4 regions of the Methylocystis bryophila genome follow, and region 2 is predicted to be linked to each of the others. Evidence: predicted binding sites of a transcription regulator. Region 2 holds the regulator's gene; each other region holds the start of a gene.

The links. Region 2 encodes LexA, which represses DNA repair genes until DNA is damaged. Its sites were predicted from a motif close to TGTTCNNNNTGTGTTCNG; they were not measured.
Region 1: the regulator LexA is predicted to act here: its motif matches at 4,593-4,610, upstream of recA (recombinase RecA).
Region 3: the regulator LexA is predicted to act here: its motif matches at 1,075-1,092, upstream of uvrA (excinuclease ABC subunit UvrA).
Region 4: the regulator LexA is predicted to act here: its motif matches at 2,960-2,977, upstream of QMG80_RS00700 (patatin-like phospholipase domain-containing protein).

The regions. Positions count from the first base shown of each region.
Region 1 is NZ_AP027149.1:2,104,215-2,109,940, forward strand. It holds gene QMG80_RS09960 (bifunctional [glutamine synthetase] adenylyltransferase/[glutamine synthetase]-adenylyl-L-tyrosine phosphorylase) at 1-2,195, shown strand, start outside; gene QMG80_RS09965 (TonB-dependent receptor) at 2,230-4,491, opposite strand; gene recA (recombinase RecA) at 4,726-5,726, shown strand, end outside.
Region 2 is NZ_AP027149.1:2,464,940-2,470,665, reverse strand. It holds gene QMG80_RS11560 (hypothetical protein) at 1-623, shown strand, start outside; gene lexA (transcriptional repressor LexA) at 652-1,359, opposite strand; gene QMG80_RS11550 (restriction endonuclease) at 1,604-2,143, opposite strand; gene QMG80_RS11545 (NADPH-dependent FMN reductase) at 2,277-2,828, opposite strand; gene QMG80_RS11540 (SDR family oxidoreductase) at 2,885-3,652, opposite strand; gene QMG80_RS11535 (outer membrane beta-barrel protein) at 3,979-4,659, shown strand; gene lysM (peptidoglycan-binding protein LysM) at 4,889-5,452, shown strand; gene QMG80_RS11525 (glutathione S-transferase) at 5,499-5,726, opposite strand, start outside.
Region 3 is NZ_AP027149.1:2,327,481-2,333,206, forward strand. It holds gene QMG80_RS10905 (hypothetical protein) at 1-64, shown strand, start outside; gene ssb (single-stranded DNA-binding protein) at 454-978, opposite strand; gene uvrA (excinuclease ABC subunit UvrA) at 1,228-4,281, shown strand; gene QMG80_RS10920 (STM3941 family protein) at 4,391-4,903, shown strand; partial or broken gene QMG80_RS21715 (multicopper oxidase domain-containing protein) at 5,144-5,266, shown strand; gene QMG80_RS10925 (class I SAM-dependent methyltransferase) at 5,469-5,726, shown strand, end outside.
Region 4 is NZ_AP027149.1:152,231-157,956, reverse strand. It holds gene QMG80_RS00715 (hypothetical protein) at 324-563, opposite strand; gene QMG80_RS00710 (cupin domain-containing protein) at 833-2,080, shown strand; gene QMG80_RS00705 (YoaK family protein) at 2,123-2,821, shown strand; gene QMG80_RS00700 (patatin-like phospholipase domain-containing protein) at 3,223-5,726, shown strand, end outside.

The DNA of each region.
Region 1 (5,726 bases), 360 kb from region 2:
TCGATTTGCGGCTTCGACCCGATCCTGGCGCGACGCCGATCGCGCTGCCGTTGGAAGCCGCCTATGCCTATTATGAGAGCATGGGGCAAAATTGGGAGCGCGCGGCCTTCATCAAGGCGCGGCCCGCCGCGGGCGACATCGAGGCCGGCGAAATCTTTCTCAAAGAGCTCCAGCCTTTCATCTGGCGCAAGCATTATGACTTCGCCGCGCTCGCCGACGTGCATTCCATCAAGCGGCAGATTCACGCGCATAAGGGGCACGGCGTCGTCGCCGTGAACGGGCACGACGTAAAGCTCGGGCGCGGGGGAATTCGCGAGATCGAATTCTTCGTCCAGACACAGCAGCTGATTCTCGGGGGCCGCGACGTCTCGCTGCGCGGGCGCTCGACGCTCGCCATGCTCGACCGCCTCGTAGAGGCCGGCTGGATCGAGGCGCGCGTGCGCGACGAGCTGAGGGAGGCCTACATCTTCCTGCGCAACGTCGAGCACCGGTTGCAGATGGTCGAAGACCGACAGACGCATGAGCTGCCCGCAAGCGACGAAGGCGTCGCGGCGATCGGCCGCATGATGGGTTTCGCCCTCTATGACGATTTTGCCTCGGCCTTGCGGAACCGCCTGGAGACCGTTGAAGCTCATTACGCCCGGCTCTTTGAAAGCGCGCCCGAGCTTTCCACCGCGGGCGGCAATCTCGTCTTCACCGGCGACGAGGACGACCCCGAGACGCTCGCGACGCTCACTCGGCTCGGCTTCGGGCGTCCGCGTCTCGTGACCGAGAGCCTGCGCGCCTGGCATTTCGGCCGAGTTCCGGCGATGCGATCGGCCCGGGCGCGCGAGCGATTGACCGAGTTGACCCCGGCACTGCTCGGGGCGCTTGCGGCGACCGGCCAGGCGGACGAGGCCTTTCTGGCTTTTGAGAAGTTCATGAACGGCCTTCCGGCGGGATTGCAGCTCTTCTCCTTGCTCGCCGCCAATCCGCATCTCTTGCGCCTCATCGCGACGATCATGGGCTCGGCGCCCAAGCTCGCGGAAACGATCTCTCGGCGCCCCGGCGTGATCGCCGCACTGATCGAGCCAGCTTCCGCAGGCCGCGACGATCTGTCGCAGCGGCTTCGTGCGGCGCTTGCCGAGGCGCGCTCCTATGAGGAGGCGCTCGATCGCGCCAGAATTTTTGGCCAGGAGCAGAAGTTCCTCATTGGCGCGCGCCTGCTGACGATGGCGCTCACGCCGGCGGAGGCGGGTTTCGCCTACGCGCATCTTGCCGAAGTCGCGATCCGCGGCCTGCTGCAGACGGTCGAGGAGGAATTCGCCAAAGCGCATGGGAGGATAGAGGGCGGCGCCGCGGCGGTGGTCGCGCTCGGCAAGCTCGGCGGCCGCGAGATGACGGCGGCCTCCGATCTCGATCTCATGCTGCTCTACGACGCCGACCCGCTCACGGAGAGCCGAGGCGGCGAGAGTCCCTTGCCTGCGGCGCAATATTACGCGCGCGTGACGCAAAGGCTCATCAGCGCGCTTTCGGCCCCGACCGCCGAAGGTCTGCTTTACGAGGTCGATTTTCGGCTGCGGCCCTCCGGCAACAAGGGACCGATCGCCGTGCGGCTCCAGGCCTTCGAGGAGTATCAGGCCAAGGACGCCTGGACCTGGGAGCGCATGGCGCTGACGCGCGCCCGCGTCGTCGCCGGCCCGCCGGAGTTTTCGGCGCGCGTCGAAAGCGCGATTGGCGCCGCGCTCTCTCGCCCCCATGACGCCGCAGCCACCGCCGCCGACGCGCTCGACATGCGCCGAAGGCTCGAGCGCGAGAAAGGCTCGGGCGGGCTCTGGGACTTGAAGCAGGCGCCCGGCGGCCAGATCGACATTGAATTCGTGATCCAATTTCTGGAGCTGACCCAAGACCGCGAGAATGGGCGGCGCTTTTCGACCTCGATCGCGGAGGCGGTTCGGGAGCTTGCGGGGATCGGGGTGTTGGCCGAGGGCGACGCCGCGACGCTAGGCGACGCCGTGTCGCTTTATCAGGGCCTGACGCAAATCCTGCGGCTCGCGATCGCCGAGAATTTCGATCCGAAGAAGGCCTCGCGCGGGCTGACAGACCTCATCCTGCAGGCCGGCGATGCGCCGAGCCTTTCGCATCTCCAAGCGCGACTGGCCGAGACTCAAAGCGCGGTGCGGGAAATTTTCGCGCGGATTATGGGGGCGGTGTGAGGGTGGCCTCGGACCGCGAGCCTCTGGCTCGCCGTCAGAACGCTTGCTTCAGAGCGACGAAAAATCCGCGGCGCGGGCCATATTGGGGAGCGAAGACGCCAATGCCGGAGCCGTCGCGCAATTCATAGGCGTGGTCGAACAGGTTGACGATATCGAAGCGCAGCGTCAGCGGCTTGTCGAACACCACGCCAATCTCGCGCGAGAGGCTCAGATTGACCTGGGCGTAGGGAGACACGTGGGTCGTGTTGGCGAAGCCCGACCGCAGACCGCTGCCGTAGATCATGTCGATCGAGCCGCGCGTTCCCCAAAAGACATAGGAGGCGCCCGCCGAGCCCGTCCAGGTCTGGGCGTGATCGGTGTAGATATAATGGTTGGCGACATAGGAATATTCGTCGGGACCAAACAGGAACTGGTTCGACGTCCATTGGGTCGCGCGCTGGCGGCCCCAGGCGAGATTGGCGTAGGCGCGTAGACCGCCGCTTTCGAATTTCGAGCTTAGCTCGACGCCCGTATTGTAGGCGCGATCATAATTGAAGGCCGTGAGCGCATAGGCCTGCCCGAATTGCCCGTCATCGAGCAGATTGCGCGCCCGCTTGTAGTAAAAGTCGAGGCCGACCTCGAGCTCACGCCCCACTTTCTGCGTCGCCCCGACGTCGAAGACATGCGCGCGCTCGGGGCGGACCGGACCCGAATAGGGAATTGCAGGCTGCAGCGTCGTGTTGTTGTAAAGGACGAGCGACGTCGGCGCGGCGAGCGCCTGCGGCGGGGGCGTGAAATTGCGCGCATAGCCGGCATGCAGCGTCGTTCCGTCCAACGGCTTGAAGACCAGCCCAAAGCGCGGACTGACCTGATCGGCGTCGACGAACTGCCAGATCTGATCGAAACGCAAGCCGCCGTTCAGCGTCAACCGGTCTGAGAGCTTCCATTCGTCCTGCGCGTAGACGCCGGCGATCCAGCCGACCTTGGCGTTGGAGTCATAGACGCCATAAGGCTGGTCGATCGGAACGCCGTTCGCGTCGAGCGGCTCCAAGCTCGAATTGGTCACGACATGGGTTTTCTCGCCGCTCGTGATGAAGCCGGCGCGAAAGGTGTGGGCGTCGTTCACGCGATAGGCGGCGTCCCCTTGCAAGCCGTTGACGAGGCTCGCGCGATAGACGTCGGAGGCGACGCCGTTGAAGACGAGATCGCCGATTTGGTCGGGGACGTAATGCAGCGTCGAGTAGCGTGAGAAATAGGAGAGCTGCGCATCGACCGGACCGGCTGAATGCGTCAGCGCGATCACATTGTAGAAATTGCGTTCGTCTTGAATTTCGTTGAGTTTCGAAGAATCGAACCAGCCGACGCCGAAGGCTTCGAAATTTGGCGGTTGATTGGGGTTGTTGGGGATGTGGAAATTGGCGATCGAAGTTCCCGTGATGTAGCTGAGCTTCGTCGTGTCGTCGATTGCATAGGCTGCGTAGCCGAAGAATCGCCCTTGCTGGGTGAGATCGTGAATCGCTTCATGGCTCGGCGTGGGATTTTCGAGTCCGAGATTGTTGCGCACCAAGCGCCCCGTCGCGAAGACCTCCCATGGACCGCTCTTGGCGCCATATTCGAAGAAGGTCTGACCGGTCGCGTGGCTGCCGCCATAGAGCGTGAGATTGCCGCCGGGCGTTTCCGGCGGCGGGCGCGAGACGATGTCGATAAGGCCCGCGGTGCGCAGCCCATATTGCGCCGGCAGCGCGCCGGTGATGAGCGACAGCGAGCCGATGAAGCCCGTGTCCAGGACTTGCCCAAAGCCCGAGACGCCATCGGGCAGCAATATGCCGTTGATCCGATACTGCAGATTGGCGTGCTCGTTGCGGACGTGAAGACCGCCGCTCGCCGCTGAATCCTGCGTGACGCCGGGGGCCTGCAACAGCACCTTGTCGAGCGGCGCCTCATTGCCCTGGGGAAGCGCCTCTATCGCGGCGCGGTCGAGCGAATACTGGCTGGCGCCGATCTTGGGCAGCAGGCGGTCGAGCCGGGCGGCGTTCGTCAATTCCGCCGACGGTTGCGCGGTCGTCGGCCCGAGCGCCTGCGTGGGCGGGCCGGGGACCGCCGCCGCTGCGCGCAGAATCGGCAGCGGCGCGGCATGGCGCGTCGCCGTCGTCGTCGGGCGCGCCGGCTGTTGTGGTCGAAGCCGGGCCTGTTTGCGCGGCTTCTGAGACACCTCAATGTCAGGAAGCGCATGCTGAGCGGCGGCTTCGCGGTCCGGCAGCGGAGCCAGAACCGCCGCAAGGAAAACGAGAGATCTTCTGGCTGGCCATCGGCTCATCGGGGTGTCCATTCTCGGCGGAGTGGCATTGTAATGTTATAATATAACATGAATTATGGCGAGAAAGCGGCGCCATAGGATTTGATCCTCCATCCCTTGGGCCGAACAAAGCTAGAAAACAGGCTTGCAGGAGAGAACAAAGCATGCACAATGGTGCTCGGCCGTCCGGGCTGTTTTTCGATCTCCGCCCGCCGTTGCACCGCCCGCTTCCCCTGTGCCAGAAGGAATTTCGCCGTGAGCAAAGCCGCCAATCTCCGCCTTGTGGAAGGAACCTCCGTGGACAAGACCAAGGCGCTCGACGCGGCGCTCTCGCAGATCGAGCGCGCCTTCGGCAAGGGCTCGATCATGCGGCTCGGCAAGAACCAGAAGCCAGTGGAGATCGAGACCGTCTCCACAGGCTCGCTGGGGCTCGACATCGCGCTCGGCGTCGGCGGCCTGCCGCGCGGGCGCATCGTCGAGATCTATGGGCCCGAGTCCTCCGGCAAGACGACGCTGACGCTGCATGTGATCGCCGAGGCGCAGAAGGCCGGCGGCGTCTGCGCCTTTGTCGACGCCGAGCATGCGCTCGATCCCATCTACGCCAAGAAGCTCGGGGTGCAGCTCGACGAGTTGCTGATCTCGCAGCCCGACACAGGAGAGCAGGCGCTGGAGATCACCGACACGCTGGTGCGCTCGGGGGCGGTCGACGTGCTGGTCATCGATTCGGTCGCGGCGCTGACGCCGCGCGCGGAGATCGAGGGGGAGATGGGCGAGGTGCAGCCGGGCCTGCAGGCGCGGCTGATGAGCCAGGCTTTGCGCAAGCTCACCGCCTCGATCTCGCGCTCGAACACGCTCGTGATTTTCATCAATCAGATCCGCATGAAAATCGGCGTGATGTATGGCTCGCCGGAGACGACGACGGGCGGCAACGCGCTGAAGTTTTACGCCTCGGTGCGGCTCGACATTCGCCGGATCGGGGCGATCAAGGACCGCGACGAGGCGGTGGGCAATCAGACGCGCGTGAAGGTCGTCAAGAACAAGGTGGCGCCGCCGTTCAAGCAGGTCGAGTTCGACATCATGTATGGCGAAGGGATCTCCAAGGTCGGGGAGCTCGTGGATCTCGGCGTGAAGGCCGGCGTCGTGGAGAAGTCGGGCGCGTGGTTTTCCTACGACAGCCAGCGGCTAGGGCAGGGGCGCGAGAACGCCAAGAACTACCTCAAGCAAAACCCGGCGGCGGCCGCCAAAATCGAGGAGGC
Region 2 (5,726 bases):
CCTTCGGCGCCGACATGATCGAGGTCGAGACCGATCCGCGCGGCGCGGCGAAGAAGATCGACAATCTCGACGCGATGCGCAAGGCCGTCGAGACGCGCATCGAGGGGCTGAAAAGCGACGACCCCGCCAAGGAACGGCTGCAGTCCCTCCTGCCGCGGTTGCAGCCGGGCTCCCTCTTCCCGATGGATGTGATCGCGCCAGCGGCCCGCCTTTTCGCCGAAGCGCAGACACCCGAAGAACGCGAAGCCGATCTCGGCATGCCCCAGACCGCCAACGCTGAAGGCCACAGCAACGGGGCCAGCGTGCCCATCAAGCTCACAACGCGCTACGACAAGGACGAAGCCCACGGCTTCGTCACCTTCACCTCGACCAAGGTCTTCGACTCCAACGCCTTGACCGAAGCCTGGCGGGAGGTCATCGACCGCGAGACAAAGGAGCTCGCGGCCAGGCGCCCCGAAGCTTCCGCGGAAACGCTCGCCGAATATTCGCGCGCCAGCCTGACGATCACGACGACGGTGCGCCTCTCGCTCGACGACGGCTCCGCGACCTACGCCGAGGAAATCGTCGACAACCGCATCGGACCGGCCTTCACGAGAAACGTCTTGCGCGCCACGCGCGAGTAGGGCCGATTTGAGCGCCCCCCCCTTCGCTTCAATATTTTCGTAACAGGCTCACGAGCTTGCCCTGAATGCGGACGCGATCAGGGCCGAAGATGCGCGTTTCATAGGCGGGATTGGCGGCTTCGAGCGCGATCGAGGCGCCGCGCTTGCGCAGTCGCTTCAACGTCGCCTCCTCGTCGTCGATCAGCGCGACGACGATGTCGCCGGTCTCCGCCTGCTCCTGCTTGCGAATGACGACTGTGTCGCCGTCGAGAATGCCCGCCTCGATCATTGAATCGCCGCGCACCTCGAGCGCAAAATGCTCTCCCGAGCTCAGGAGATCGGGCGGCAGGCTGATCGTGTGGCTGCGCGACTGAATGGCGGAGATCGGCGTGCCGGCGGCGATTCGGCCCATGACGGGGATCGCGACGTTCACCTCCGCCTCCTCATCCTCGCGTTCCTGCAAGGCGCGCACCCGGCCGAGATTCCCTTCGATGACGCTCGGCGAGAACTTCTTGGCGCGGATGGCGCTCTGCGGCGTCGCCGATTCGGGCAGCCGCAGCACCTCGAGGGCGCGGGCGCGGTTGGGAAGCCTGCGGATGAAGCCGCGCTCCTCGAGCGCCAAGATCAGCCGATGGATCCCCGACTTCGAGCGCAGATCGAGCGCGTCCTTCATTTCGTCGAATGAAGGCGGAACGCCAGTCTCCTTCAAACGCTCATGGATGAAGCGCAGAAGATCGCTCTGTTTTCTCGTGAGCATTGCGTTTGGCCCCCAGAGGCGGCGAAGCGTGACGCCGCCGTCCGCTCCGCATAACCGGCCTCCATAAACAAATCATGAACGAAGCATAACCGTTCGCGCTGCGTTCCGCAATTGCATAATGAGCCGGATGAGTCGCCGCATCCCCTGCTGAAATCCGCCAACGGCCAGATCAGCCCTTCCGCGCGGAAGCGACGCGGGTTGAGCGCTCGCGAGAATCTCGCAAAGGCAAACGCTGGCGGCGCCGTCACCGCAGCAGCCTATCAATCCTGTGGAGCTCCGAGTGATGGAGCAGCAGGACCTCATTGGAGGCCGCAAGCTTTATGGCCGAGGCCGTGTAGCCGGCGGTGGCGACCACGACGCCCCTTTGCGCGTCCCGGTGGGCGATGCCGGCGACGATTTCTTGCACGGCGCGATTCCCGACGGGCTTCGAATATTTCTTGCACTGCACGACGATGCGCAGACCGCGCTTGTCGGCGACGATGTCCACGCCCTGATCGCCGCTCGCCGGCGTGACGCGCGCGTCCCATTTGCGCTCCCGCAGAAGCGAAGCGCAATAGCGCTCGAACTCCTCCGGACTCATGTCCGCATGGAATTGCGGCGAGGTCACCTCGTCAAAGACGAGCATCGCAAGATGAAGAACGCCGAGATAGGCGAGCGCCATAAAGGCGAGGCCGAGGCGGCTCGGCCAATAGCCGCCTGCGAGAAGGGTGAACACGACGAACCAGAGAAGGCAGAGCCTTCTCTCCCTGCCCTTTTCGGGCGACGCCTCATTCCCCCTCTTCACGCAGCTTCACCGAATGCGGCCGGGACCCGCCCGTTTGCGAGCGAATCGGCGCGGCGAACAACTCCGCCATTGAAACCCGGAGGCGTTAGCTTTCGATTGCGCCCTGGCGAGCATCCCTGGGGAAAGCGCCAAGCTAGCCCGCGTGCTTTTTCACCCAGGCGACATATCGGTCCATCCAGCCCTGCAGGAAAGAACGGCTGCCCTCACCGATGTCGCCGGCTGCATCGAACAGGCCTTCCTTCATCTGCAAAAACACCTCGGGCTGGCCGAGCGTCGGCGCGTCGAGATAGGCCAGCACGTTGCGCAATTGCTGCTGCGCGATGGCCGTGCCGATCGCGCCGACCGAGATCCCGATGACCCCTGTGGGCTTGCCCGCGAAAGCGTTCTGCCCATAGGGGCGGGAGGCATGGTCGATCGCATTCTTCAGCACGCCGGGAATGGAGCGGTTGTATTCGGGCGTGACGAATAGCAGCCCAGCGGCGGCGGCGATCTCGCCCTTGAGACGCTTCACGGGGTCTGCCTGCGCCGCGTCGTCATCCTGATTGTAGAGCGGCAGATCGGCGATCTTCGCTTGCGTGAACGAGAATTCTGGCGGCGCGAGCTTCGCGACGGCGCCCGCGAGCTTACGGTTGTATGAATCGCGGCGAAGACTGCCGATCAGAACGAGAATCGAGAATTGGCTCATGATGATCGCCCCTTATTCGGGTTGGCCCCGCGGCCCCTCCCTAAAGTAGTGCTGGCTCAGTCTTCCTCGACGTCCGGCGTGCGCCAGGCGAGGTGCTGGCCGCTGTCGACCGCGATCATCTGGCCCGTCACGTGCCGCGCTCGCGCCAGATAAAGCGCCGCATCAACGAGGCTTTCGAGCGTGATCGCCTGCTGCAACGGGACGCCGGCGGCCTCTCGCGCAAATCCCGCCTCGCCCGCATAGAGATTTGGCAGCGCCGGACCGGGTCCGATGGCGTTGACGCGGATGCGCGGGGCGAGAGCCTGCGCCATCGTGCGGGTTGCAGTCCACAGCGCGGATTTCGAGAGGGTGTAGGTGAAGTCGCGCGGGGTGAGGCGAAGCGCCCGCTGATCAATCATGTTGATGATGGCGCCCGTGGCGCCCTCGGGCAAACGGGCCGCAAAAGCCTGGCCGAGCAACACGGGCGCGAAAAGATTGACCGCGAAATGCCGCTCGAGCGCCTCGGGCGTGAAGTTCTGCACAGAATCGGGCTCAAAAAGCGCCGCGCTGTTCACGAGCAGCGCGAGCGGTCCAAAAGGCGCCTCGGCGCGCGGGATCAGCTCGCGCGCCTCGCCTGTGCGCGCGAGATCGCAGGCCAGAGCCTCGGCCCTGAAACCTTGCGCCACGAGCTTCTCGGCGGCGGCCCGCGCCGCCGCCTGCGATCGGGGAGAGGCGTGCAGCACGACCGGCCGGCCGGCCCGCGCAAAACCCTCAGCCAGCGCAAGGCCGATGCGTCGCGCCGCCCCCGTCACGAGAACCGGGCCGCTCTGCTCCGCCGCCTGCATCCATCCTCCGCAATCGCCGCCGGCGCCCTCGCCGACATTGACGCTTTATTAGCCATCATCAACCGAAAACCAAGCCAAAAATTCTGGCGCCCGGCGGCGGCACAAAGTATAAATACGAATACATGCCCATATACCCCATTATCGACACAATTCTTACTACATAGTTCCTAAATAGTTACTTTAACCAAACGATGAGAGTCGGCTCCAGAAAGGTCTCGTTAAGCTGAACGATTATACATCGAAGCCTCGTTCCCTGAGCTGCGGCTCAGCCGGGCGACGCGCCCAAGGACTAGCGCGTCTGGAGACAAAGCATGGAGTTGAGCAAAATGAGACACGCGTTTCTTGCGGCGCTGTTGGCGCCCCTGGCGCTCGGAGCCCTCCCTGCCGTCGCCGCCGACCTGCCCTATCGCCAAGCGCCGGCCGACTATTATGCGCCGGTTCCGGTCACGCGCTGGCAAGGCTTTTACGCGGGCCTCAACGCCGGTTATGGCTGGGGCTCGTTCACCGACGACGCGAATTGGCTCTTCGCCCAGCCGTCGGGCGGCGAGTTCGGCTTCACGGGCGGCTACAATTACATGGTCGCGCCGAACTTTCTCATCGGCGCCGAAGCCGATTTCGACTTCACCGGCATCAGCGCGACGAATTATCCCTACCCGGGGCGCATGACCTCGGGCAATTTGAACGATCTCTTCACGCTGCGCGGCCGCGTCGGCTACACCATGGATCGTGCGCTGTTCTTTATCTCCGGCGGCCTCGCGGGCGGGCGCACGGAGATAAACATGCAGAACGTCTGGTGGGGAAATTTCTGGGGTCAGCAGTCCAGCTATCAGCTCGGATGGGCGCTCGGCGCCGGCGTTGAATATCTGGTCATCCCCAACATCTCGGTGAAAGCCGAATATCTGTTCACGTCGCTCGGCTCCACCTCCTACTTCAACTACTCTCCCTGGGCGTTGCAGGTCGGCTCCAATAATTCGCAGGTGCGCCTTGGCGTGAACTACCACTTCTAGAACGAATTCTTCGAGAGTTGACGGGCTTTTGCGATCGGAACTCGCTAGGGCATGTTGATCCAGCGCGATTCTTCCTCGCTCGAGCTCGAGCGGAAGGAAGGCGCGCCGACTCGCCCGAGAAGGACTCAAAAAGTGAGCGACCCTGGCTTTTGTCATGGCCGCGAGGCTTGCGCGCTCTAGATGCAGGCTCGCGACCGCGACGCGCGGTCTTCAAGCGAAGGAGCGCAAGATGGGTATTCTTGATTTCTTCGGTAAGAAAAAAGACGCGCCGGCCCCTGCGGGCGCGACCGAGACGAGCGCCGCCTCGCCCGAGGCGCTGAAGGGCGAAATCGCGAGGCACGGCCTCGACGCCTCCAACGTGGAGATCGCGGTCGACGGCTCGACGGTGACGCTGTCCGGCTCGGCCGCGACGACAGCCGCGGCCGAGAAGCTGGCGCTGGCCGTGGGAAACACGCAAGGGGTCACCCGGGTCGTCAACAACATCGTCGTGGGGCAGACGCATGCCGAGTCGCGCTTCTACACCGTAAAATCGGGCGACAGCTTGTGGGCGATCGCAGAGCAATTCTACGGCCATGGGCAGGGTTCGAAGTATCAGCAGATCTTTGAAGCCAATCGTCCCTTGCTCACGGATCCCAATCGCATCTTTCCAGGTCAGGTGCTGCGGATTCCAGATCTCGCTCACCCGAGCGCGGCCGCCGCGGCCCCCTCTTCCGGCGAGTGGAAGCCGCCGCAGGAGATCGCCTCTGCCGAGAAAAAGGGCGAGGAGGTCGTTTGGAAGTCGCCGACGACTTGAAGCTCGCCCGCTGCGAGATTACGCGCGGCGTCGCCGCGCGTAATCTTCAGCTCCTCGTCGCCTCGTAGGCGGGCGTCTCGCGCGCAAAAGCGTCCAGCCAGGCGACGAGCTTCGGCGCAGCGGTGCGCCAGGCGCCGCCGAAGCGCAGATCGAGATAGCCGAGCGCACAGGCGATCGCCACATGGCCGATGTCGCACGGCCCGGACGGCGGCGCGGCGTCGAGGACAGCGAGCGCGCGATCGATCTTGCCCTGCTGCAGCTCCATCCAGCTCGC
Region 3 (5,726 bases), 140 kb from region 2:
CGAAATCTACGCGAGGGCCGGCGCGCGCGGCTTGAATGACGCGCTGGCGCTCGCCCAGTCCTAGGGAGAGCTGCGCCAAGCGGCGCGGCTTGCGGCCAAAGAGGGCGTAAAGACCCGCGCCATACTGACGCTGCTCGGCCGCTCGGCTCTCCTCGTCGCCTCCGTCGCGGCGACGACGGCTTTCTGGACTCTCGCCCTGCTCGCGCAGCTCGTCGCGCTGGCGGCGATAACGCAGCGCCTAGAGCATGTCACGGAAAAGCGCGGAGCGGTTTTCCGGGCAGGACATGCTCTAACTTCTTGAGTTTGCGCGATTCCTTATCGCTCGAACGATGCCGTTCGAGCGGAAAACGCGCTAGGCTGGCGGCTTGGCGAACAGCTCTTCGGGACGCACAGGAGAGGGAGCGGGCTTCTTCCCTCCTCCGCGTGAGCGGGGCAGGGCCGGCGAGCCGCCTCTCAGAACGGAATGTCGTCGTCGAGCTCGTTCGAGAGCCTCGAGGTTGCGCCGACCGGCGCGGGGCGACGCTCGCCTCCCGAGCGCTCCATGGGCGAGGAGCGGCCGAAGCTGCCGGCGCCGGCGCCGGCGCCATAGCCGGCCTGGTCGTAGTCTCCGCCCTCGGAGCGAGAGCCCTTGCTGTCCAGAAGCGTCAGCTCGCCGCGGAATTTCTGCAGCACGACGTCCGTCGCCTTGCGGGAATTGCCGTCTTTGTCGGTATACTCGCGCGTCTGCAGCGACCCTTCGAGGTAAATCTTCGAGCCTTTGCGGCAGTACTGCTCTGCGATCTTGCCCAGATTATCGTTGAAAATCGAAACATTATGCCATTCGGTGCGATCCTTGCGCTCGCCCGTGTTGCGATCGCGCCAGCTCTCGGTCGTCGCGACCGAGAAGGACACGACGCGGTCGCCGGAAGGCAAGGTGCGCACTTCCGGATCGCGGCCCAGATTGCCGACGAGGATTACTTTGTTGACGCTGCCCGCCATCTCACTCTCCTTCACGCTGGATCCCACCCTAGAGCAACGCGCTCCTTCCCGCCCGGCGGGAAGGGCGTTTATCCACAGCTGGGTCGCCGAGGCGGATGTTCCATATTTGTTCTAGACCTAGACCGCGCCGCGCGCAAGCGGCATTTTTCTGAATTTACCCTAGCGCAAGCGTGGATTCATCTTAAGTCGCGTGGCAAAGGAGAAAGCCAAGGCCCGCGTGGCTCCTCCTCTGCCAGGTCAAAGCTTTAGATGGCCAGTTCCCGAAAATCGACCGCGCTCGCGAAGAACGCAGATGCGCCGCAACTCGCCTTCGACGCGCAAAGGGCCGACGACCGCGTCATCGCGATCCGCGGCGCGCGTGAGCACAATCTGAAAAACGTCGATCTCGTCATCCCGCGCGACAAGCTCGTCGTCTTCACTGGGCTTTCCGGCTCCGGCAAGTCGTCGCTCGCTTTCGACACGATCTATGCGGAAGGCCAACGCCGCTATGTCGAGTCGCTTTCGGCCTATGCGCGTCAGTTTCTGGAGATGATGCAGAAGCCTGACGTCGATCAGATCGACGGGCTCTCGCCGGCGATCTCGATCGAGCAGAAGACGACCTCGAAGAATCCGCGCTCGACGGTCGGCACGGTGACCGAGATCCACGACTATATGCGGCTGCTTTGGGCGCGCGTCGGCGTGCCTTATTCGCCCGCGACGGGGCTGCCAATCGAGAGCCAGACTGTCTCGCAAATGGTCGACCGCGTGCTGGCGCTTCCACAGGGAACGCGGCTCTATTTGCTCGCGCCGGTCGTGCGCGGGCGCAAGGGCGAATATAAAAAAGAGCTTGCCGAATTCACGCGCCGCGGTTTCCAGCGCGTCAAGATCGACGGCGCTTATCATGAGATCGTCGAGGCGCCGGCGCTGGACAAGAAGCTGAAGCACGACATCGACGTCGTCGTGGATCGCATCGTCGTGCGTCCCGACATGGCCTCGCGTATCGCCGACAGCTTTGAGACGGCGCTGGAGCTGGCGGGCGGACTGGCGGTGGTGGAGTTTGCGGATGCAGGGCAGTCGGCAGTCGGCAATGGGCAGTCGAATCCAAGTCCGACTGCCGATCTGCCGACTGCCCAGTCGCCGACTGCCGCCAACGTCTCCACTCATTACGGAGACCACATCCTCTTCTCCTCCAAATTCGCCTGTCCCGTGTCCGGCTTCACGATTCCCGAGATCGAGCCGCGGCTCTTCTCCTTCAACAATCCCTTCGGCGCCTGTCCCAAATGCGGCGGCATCGGCCATGAGCAGAAGATTGATCCCGAGCTCGTCGTGCCGGACCCGAAGACAACGTTGCGGAAGGGCGCGATCGCGCCTTGGGCAAAATCCTCCTCGCCCTACTACATGCAGACGCTGGAAGCCTTGGCGCGCCATTACAAGTTCCGGATGGAGACGCCTTTCGCGCAATTGCCGGAGAAAGCGCAACGCGCGATCCTCTACGGCTCGGGCGACGAGGAGATTCGCTTCACCTATGACGATAGCTTCCGCTCATACGACGTGAAGAAGCCCTTCGAGGGCGTCGTGCCGAACCTCGAGCGGCGTTGGCTCGAGACGGAAAGCGAATGGTCGCGTGAGGAGATCGGCCGCTATATGTCGGCGACCCCGTGCAAGGCTTGCGCCGGATTTCGCCTGAAGCCCGAGGCGCTCGCCGTGAAGATCGCGCAAAAGCACATTGGCGAGATCTCGGAGACGTCGGTGCGCGCCGCCGCCGACTGGTTTTCCGCGCTGCCGGAAAAGCTCAACAAAAAGCAAAATGAGATCGCCTATCGCATCCTCAAGGAGATACGCGAGCGGCTCACTTTTCTCATCGACGTCGGTCTCGATTATCTGACTTTGTCGCGCAGTTCCGGGACGCTTTCCGGCGGGGAAAGCCAGCGAATCCGTCTGGCTTCGCAAATCGGCTCGGGATTGACCGGCGTGCTCTATGTGCTCGACGAGCCCTCGATCGGCCTGCATCAGCGCGACAACGACCGGCTGCTCGACACGCTCAGACGCCTTCGCGACCTCGGCAACAGCGTGATCGTCGTCGAGCATGACGAGGATGCGATCCTTGCCGCCGACTATGTGGTGGACGTCGGCCCCGGCGCCGGCATTCATGGCGGCGAGATCGTTGCGCAGGGAACGCCCGCCGAAATCATGGCGAACCCCAAATCGCTGACCGGCCAATATCTGACCGGCGCGAAGCAGGTGAAGCTCACGCATAAGCTGCGCAAGCCGACGCCCGGCCGTTGGCTCAAGCTCTTCGGCGCCAAGGGCAACAATCTCAAGAACGTCGACGCGCAAATTCCGCTCGGCCTCTTCACGTGCATCACCGGCGTCTCGGGCGGCGGCAAGTCGACGCTCGTGATTGAGACGCTCTACAAGGCCGTGGCGAAGCGTTTGAGCGGCGCGCATGAGCATCCCGCGCCCTTCGACCGGCTGGAAGGCCTGGAGCAGATCGACAAGATCATCGACATCGACCAGTCGCCGATCGGCCGCACGCCGCGCTCGAACCCCGCGACCTATACGGGCGCCTTCACGCCGATCCGCGAATGGTTCGCGGGCCTGCCCGAGGCCAAGGCGCGCGGCTATGCGGCGGGACGCTTCTCCTTCAACGTGAAGGGCGGACGCTGCGAGGCCTGCCAGGGCGACGGCGTCATCAAGATCGAGATGCATTTTCTGCCCGACGTCTATGTCACCTGCGACGTCTGCAAGGGCAAGCGTTACGACCGCGAGACGCTGGAGGTGAAATATAGGGAGAAGTCGATCGCCGACGTGCTGGCGATGACGGTCGAGGAGGCGGCTTCGCTCTTCAAGGCCGCGCCGGCGATCCGGGACAGGCTGGAGACCTTGAAACGCGTCGGTCTCGAATATATCAGCGTCGGCCAGCAGGCGACGACGCTTTCGGGTGGCGAGGCGCAGCGCGTCAAGCTCGCCAAGGAGCTCGCGCGCCGCTCGACCGGCCGCACACTTTACATTCTGGACGAGCCGACGACCGGCCTGCATTTCCACGATGTGGCGAAGCTTCTGGAGGTGCTGCACGAGCTCGTCGAGCAGGGCAATAGCGTTGTCGTGATCGAGCACAATCTCGAAGTGATCAAGACGGCGGATTGGGTGATTGATCTTGGGCCGGAAGGCGGCGACGGCGGCGGCGAGATCGTCGCGAGCGGCCCGCCCGCGGAGATCGCGAGCAATGCGCGTAGCCACACGGGGCGATATCTCGCCGAGGCGATGGCGAGGAGAGGTCGCGAACCAACGGAAGCGGCGTCGGGCGGTCGAAAAAAGCGATAGCTGAATCATCGCGCGGCTCGGGCCCTCCAAGCGTTCGCCGCCGCGCTTCTTGAAAAGGTGCTAGACCTCTATCCCGCACAATCCTTTGGCTCCTTTGAGGGAGGCTAGAATGGTCCACAATCCGCCCTCTGACGCGCCGATCGCGCTCACGACCGAAGTCTATCGCCAATCCCTGCTCAAAGTAATCGGGCTTGGGTTGGGAAGCTTAGCTTTTGTCGTCATCGGCGTCTCCATGCTCGGTGACCCCACGGTGGAGGAGAACTGGACGGCCTGGGCGGTCATTGCGTTTTTCGGCTTTTGCGGGCTTGTCGCCCTTGCTCTGGCGATCCGCCCGCAGACGCTAACGCTCGACAGGAACGGCTTTACGGTAGCAGGCGGTTTCGTACCCAAACCGCATCACACCCGTTGGAGCGACGTCCAGGGCTTTTTCGTCTACAGCCCACAATTTGGCGTGAAGATGATCGGGTTCAATTATGCGCCAGGCAAAGCGCCGCAGAGCGTGCTTGTAAAGATCAGTCGCTGTCTTGGCCCCGAAGCCGGCATCGCTGGAGGCTGGGAATTGTCGCCAGGTGACCTCGTCGAAAAATTGAACGACTACCAACGCCGCGCCCTCGGCGCCTAGTTATCGACGGCTCAGCCAACCCGAGAACACCCTCTGCTGACGCGACGAAACCTGCTTCTAAACGCCTCCGCGCTCGCCCTCGCCGCGCCGCGTCCGTCCTATGCGGAGGAAGCGCCGCCGACGATCCTAAAACTGCGGCGGCGCACGATCGAGGTGAACGGCAAACCCGCTTCACTGCTTGGCATTGAGTGAGACGGCGGCGTTCAGGGCGTCACGACGCATGTCGGCGATCGGTTTCGCGTGCGTGTCGAGAACGAGCTCAGCGAGCCGAGCCTCGTTCATTGGCATGGCATGACGCCACCCTGGCGCGAGGACGGCGCGCCCTTCGTCTCCGCGCCGCCCATTCCGCCCGGAGGCAAGGCCGATTATGATTTTCCGCTGACCTTCGGCGGCACTTATTGGATGCATTCGCTCTGGAATCGCGGGAAGGCGCAATTGCACGGCGGCGATGCAGGCGACGCCAAAGTCAACTCACTTTTCAGCGCAAGAATGCGCTACCCGTCCGCCGGCGCCGCGACAAAGGCGTCGGCGAAGTCCGAGACTGCATGCACGAAAGTTCCACCGCATGACCTCGCCCCATTCCGAAACCATCCGCGTCGCCTTCGACTCCGCTGCCGCGAACTACGACGCGCAGCGGCGCAAGCTCATTCCGGATTTCGACAGCTTCTACGGAATCGCGCTCAACCTCCTGGAGGAGGCGGTGGGCGATCGGCCCTTCGCCTGCATTGATCTCGGCGTCGGGACCGGTCTCTTCTCCGAGATGGTCCTACAACGCTTTCCGCGCGCGACCATCGAAGGCTTAGACTTCGCGCCCAAGATGATC
Region 4 (5,726 bases), 2.2 Mb from region 2:
GACTATGCCTTGCGCTGGACCGCTTTTCTCTCGCTTGTGACAGCCGCCGCCTTCGCCTTCGCTTTCGCTGCCGGCTGGTTGCTTCCCGCTCGTGCGCCCGACAGCACGCGTGAAGCCCGCGGCGCCTCTGCTCAGCATCGCCACGCCGCGCTAAAAACTCACGGCGCAGGCGAGGTCAGCGCTCGCCGATGACGGCGCGGACCATATGTTTGTCGCGGGAGATTTTTGAGCAACACCGGCGCTGCGAGTCTCGCTCGAACTTTTCACGGGCGTCGTAGCGGCGCCCGCCATCGGGGCGGGCGCAGCTGTCGGTCACGCCATCTTCAATCAGCATACCGTTGAGCATTATTGCGACGATGATCGCGGTTCCGGCTTTCCTCCTTCGACGCTTCGTGACGTCCGATCAGACATCCGACAGTCGCGCCGAGAAGGCCGTGGCGGCCCGCGTAATGTCCCGCGACGCCGCCTATGATTGCGCCCTTCAAGCAACCCTGGGCGATGGAAGGCGAGACCGAGACGAGCAAGCCCGCAACCACCGGCGTTGACAAGATCAAGCTTCTCACGTGCAGCGCCTTTGGCTGAGGTGAATCGTGGAAATTAAAACTCGCATCGCAGCTTACTGTTCCCGCCATTTCCCAACTTAGCCTCGACCGTCGACGCCAGTTTCGTAGATCGTCGCCGCATCGTTCCCTAGATTCTACCGCGAGAACGGGGCCTCGTCGGCTGACTCGCTCCGCTTTCGAAGGGCCACCGCAGCCTTGACGATGGTGGGCGGGGCCCTAGCTCTGGCGCTGCAGCCTAGCCGCGCGTCGCTATTGGGAGGGAGCAGGCAATGATCTCGAGACGGAAGGTTCTTACGGCAGGAGCCGCGGGCGCGATGGCCGCTGCGGCGAAGACAGGTCGGGCCGCATCTTTCGGCAATCCGGATGAACCGCCGCAAGGCGCGATCAACGCGACAAACCCCGCGAGCACGACCGATCCCGGTCCGCAAAACCAGACGTTAGCCAGCCAATTTCCGGCGGCGCAGTCCCCGCCCGCGACCGACGTCGGAGACCTCCCTCAGTTCTGGGCCTCGTTCAACAATGCGCCGAAGCGCATTCAAAACGGGGGGTGGGCGCGACAGGTGACGCAGGCGGATTTCGCGATTTCCGAAACCATCTCCGGCGTCAATATGCGGTTGACTGCTGGCGGGATAAGGGAGTTGCATTGGCATCTGGCGGCCGAATGGGCCTATGTGACCTACGGATCCTGCCGAGTCACCGTGCTCGACGATCACGGCCGCGCCTATGTCTCGGACGTGAAAGAGGGCGACCTCTGGTATTTCCCCTCAGGCTTCCCGCATTCGCTGCAAGGGCTCGGTCCCGACGGGTGCGAATTCGTCATCTGCTTCGATGACGGCAAGGCCACCGAATTCAACACCACTCTCGTGACGGATTGGCTCGCGCACACGCCTCCCGAAATTCTCGCGGAAAATTTCGGCGTTCCCGTCGAGGCCTTCTCGAAAATCCCGCTTCACAATCGCTACATCTTTCAGGGCCCGACGCCGGCCGCCTTGGCCACGGTCAAGAAAGCGATGGAGAAACCGGGCGATTTCCCTCCTTATCCCTTCACCTATTCTCTCGCGTCGTCCGCGCCCGTGAAAAAGACAAAGGGCGGAGAGGTCAGAGTCGCGGACAGCCACAATTTCAATGTGTCCAAGACGATCGCCGTGGGGCTCGTCACGATTCGGCCCGGGGCCTTGCGCGAGCTGCACTGGCATCCCAATGCCGACGAATGGGCGTATTGGATCAAAGGCAAGGCGCAAGTCACGGCGTTCGAGACGGGTCCGAACGCCGTCACTTTGAACTTCAGTCCCGGGGATATCGGCTACGTCAAGCGCAACAATGGGCATTATGTCAAGAATATCGGCGATACGGATCTCCAATATATCGAGGTGTTCAGGAGCTCCTATTACGCGGATATCTCGCTGTCCGATTGGCTCACGCATTCGCCGCCGGAGATGGTCGCAGAGACCCTGAACATCGATCAGGCGACAATTGCAAAATTCCCGAACAACAGGCCGCTCGTCATGCCGGAGTGACGCGCGATCGCATGCAGCCGGGCGCAACAGCAGGCAACGAACATGACGGACTTCGATTCCTCGCAGGAGCGCCCGGAGTTGGCGGACGCAGGGCTGGCTTTGCTCAGCTTTGCGTCCGGCAGCATGGACGCGCTCGCTTTTTTCAATCTTGGTGAGGTCTTTCCGTCAGCCATGACGGGCAATACAGCCTTGCTCGGCCTTGCGCTCGGAGGGGGGCATTTGATGCAGGCCTCGCGCCCCTTTACCGCATTTGCGGGGTTTGTCGCGGGCGCCGCCTTGGCCTCAGCCTGCGTGACGCTTTGGCTTTCGAAGCTTGCGACGCCGCGCGCAGTATGGCTGCTTCTTGCTTTCGAAGCCTGTCTTCTCGCCGGATTCGCGCTGGCGTGGCAGTTCATCGACCGGCCGCTTGCGGGCGCCGGCCTCTACGGGCTCATTATCGCAGCTTCGTCGGCAATGGGAATCCAAAGCGTCGCCGCGCGCTTGGTCGGTCGGTTCGGAATTTCCACAGTCGTCTTCACCAGCACGCTGACCTCGATCGTGACCACCGCCACCGAGGCGATGCTGCAGCCGCCACATACCCTGCTGCACGCCACCAAGCAGCAGATTGCAATGTTTCTAACTTATGGACTTGGCGCCGGCTTATGCGGCGCGCTCTTCTCCTATCCGGCCTGGATCGCAGTCTTGCCTTTCGCTTGCGTTGTCGGAGCTGCGGGCTTCCACTGGGCGGCGGAGCGACGGTAGCGGTCACCGTTGTGAAAGCGGGGCTTGGCTTTTAGACGCCGAGCTGCGCTCTCTTGCCAAAATCTCGGAATCGAGGGAGGGTAGATTTCCGGCCGGGTCCATTATCGGGTCGGTTTTCGCATTAAGACTTCTGCGAGGCGTTCAATTTTTGCTCGAGGAGTCTTTGGTGAGCCAATTTCAAATGCGTGAGGGTGGCCATGACGGAATTGCCGCGGTCTAGCCAAGTTGGAAAAGTTTTTTGGGGATCGCTGCTCGCAATTTTCCTTCTCTGCGGGAGCGCGCTGATCTCTTTCAAAATCTGGCCGCCGACGGCTGCGGGAATTTACGCCGCCTTCGTCACGTGGTTATGCGCTGTCGCCTTCTTGGCCCTTCTGTTGCGGGGGGTATCGAAGGCGCACGACTTGTTGAGGGCCCTCGGCGCCATGTGGCGACCCGTCGTCCTCGTTCTTGCCGCCGCCTGGCTTCTCTTTGTCAATGATCAAGGGCGTGATCTCGGCGTCAGCCTCATGGGTGAAAACCAACCCTGGCGCATCGGTTTCCTATTCCTCGCGCTCGTCTATTGGGCGACGAACAACTGGCATACCGCGCGTCTCGGCCTAAACGGCGCGGTCGCTTCCGGCGCGCTCCCGCATCCCACAGGCGATGAGCGGTGGCTTTACTGGCCGCCACGATTGCTCGGCGTTTGCGCGCATCTTTTCGCGGCGATCAATCTATCTCTGGCGGCCTGGGCCCTGCCGGAGGCCGCCTGGGGCGATGACCTTTTGCGCTGGCTTGCTTGGACGGCGCCGCTCGCCATCATTCTTGCGACGGCGATCGTCTGGACCGTCGACTATCTGATGTTTTCGCAAAGATCAGAGCGCGACTTGGCGCTGCTGGCGCGCTGGCTGCTATGGGGGGCTGTGATCGGCGAGACTTTGCTGCTTGGCGGCCTCGTCATCATCGCATTCCGCCGCACCGTACCGCATGGGTTTGTCCCGGCGACCATCGCGATCAGCGGGTCCGCGTTCGTGTTTCTGTTTCTGATTAGTTGGCTTCGGCGAAAGAAGCCAATTGGCGCCATCGCCACCGAGAAAATGCGCAACGAGGATGAGCTGCGGGAACGGCGGGAGATCGTGAGCTTCACCATCGGCCTTTTTGCGGTGGCGGTCGCCGTCGCTGCGGCCGTGTGGTTCAGCCCTACGCATATTGGGCGGTTCTTCGGCTCAATGGTCGTGGCTTATTTCGCCTTCGGAGCCGTGCTCGCCGCCGTCAATTTCTTCGAGCTCGCGGTGGACTTCGCCGTAGAGAAGCAAATCTTCGGCGCCGGAGCCAACAAGCGCGTGGTGCTCGGCTATACGATCGCCTTCGTGCTGGTGCTGGGCTTGGCCAACGCCGTCCTACGGCCTTTTCATCGAGTGCGGCTGTGCGACGGCCAAAACTGCGTTGTCAGCCGAACGCCGCCGGAATTTTCTTTCGTAGCCTCGCCCCAAGACCGGATGACTGTCCAGGAGGCGGCGCAGGCTTGGTATGAGCAGGCGCGGACGGCATACGGCGAGCTGCACGCTGGCGAACCCGTTCCCATGGTGATTGTGGCGACTGCCGGCGGCGGCATCCGCGCGGCCTACTGGACCGCGACAGTCCTCGAGAAATTAGAAAAAGATCTCGAACCTTCTGGCGGTCTGTCGCCGTATCTATTCGCGATCAGCGGCGTATCGGGCGGCAGCGTCGGCGCCGCGGTCTACTCGGCGTCGCTCGCGGCGCGCGCCGAAGGCCTCAAGCCGCACGCGACTGAATTTCTCGCAGACGACTTTCTCGCGCCCGCGCTCGCGACGTGGATATTTGTCGACGCGCCGTCGCAAATCCTGCCGGATTTTGGCCAAGGAGACCGAGGCGTGGCGCTCGAGCAAAGCTTCGAGCACGCCAGCAAGGGCTTTCTGGCGCGGCCCTTCCTCAGCTTCTTTCCCGACAGGGCGACCACGTCGAAGACATGGCGCCCGATCCTCTTGCTGAATGGCACGCATGAGGAGACGGGCAGGCGGATCATCGCCGGACATGTCAAAATCGAGCGCGACGTCTTCGTTGATAGTCTCGATGAGCTCCACATGTTGGGCAGCGATGTTCGCGCGAGCACGGCCGCGCACAATAGCGCGCGCTTCACCTATGTTTCACCCGCAGGCGATCTGGGTCGCGGAAGCGGCTCCGTCATCGACGGCGGATATTTCGAAAACTACGGCGCGCTCTCGGCGCTCGAGCTCGCCCGCGCAGCGCGTGTGGCGCTCAAGGACAAGTCCCCCGGCGTCAAGCTCGTGATCCTCATGATAAGCAGCGATCCGGGGCTCGACGAGACCCGCACGCTGGTGCGCATCAAAGAGGCGCAGAAAGGCGGAAAATGCCTGCTGAGCAACGCCGAGCGTGAACATCCGCCGACCCCGCCAGGAGAGGCTTCGACGGACGCGAAAAGAGTCGGCGACCCAGCGAATTATCTCTCCCTTGATCCGGTACAAGTCGAGAACGCCTATATCAACGAGTTTTCCGCGCCGTTTCAGGGGCTCGTGCATGTGCGAGAAGCGCATGGCACCAGAGCCGCGGCCGAGCTCGCCGCGGAAATCTGCGCCGAGTTCGACGACCTTCTGAAGCCTGCTGTAACGAATTCATCAGGCGCGCCATCCCCTCAAGCCCGCCTTGCCAAGACCTTCGCCAACTCGAAGGAGATGCTCGTCACGCAATCCACTCCAGTGACCGCAACATTGCAAGCGCCTTACTTCGCCCATATGGCGATGTGCAGGGCGCATAAAGACGGCGCGCCGCTGCCTGTCCAGGCGCCGCTGGGCTGGGTGTTGTCGGAGTCGACACGCGAAGCCTTTGTCCCCCTTCTCCACGAGTGCGGCAACAAACAGGAGCTCGAGCAGCTCGAAGTCTCGCTCGG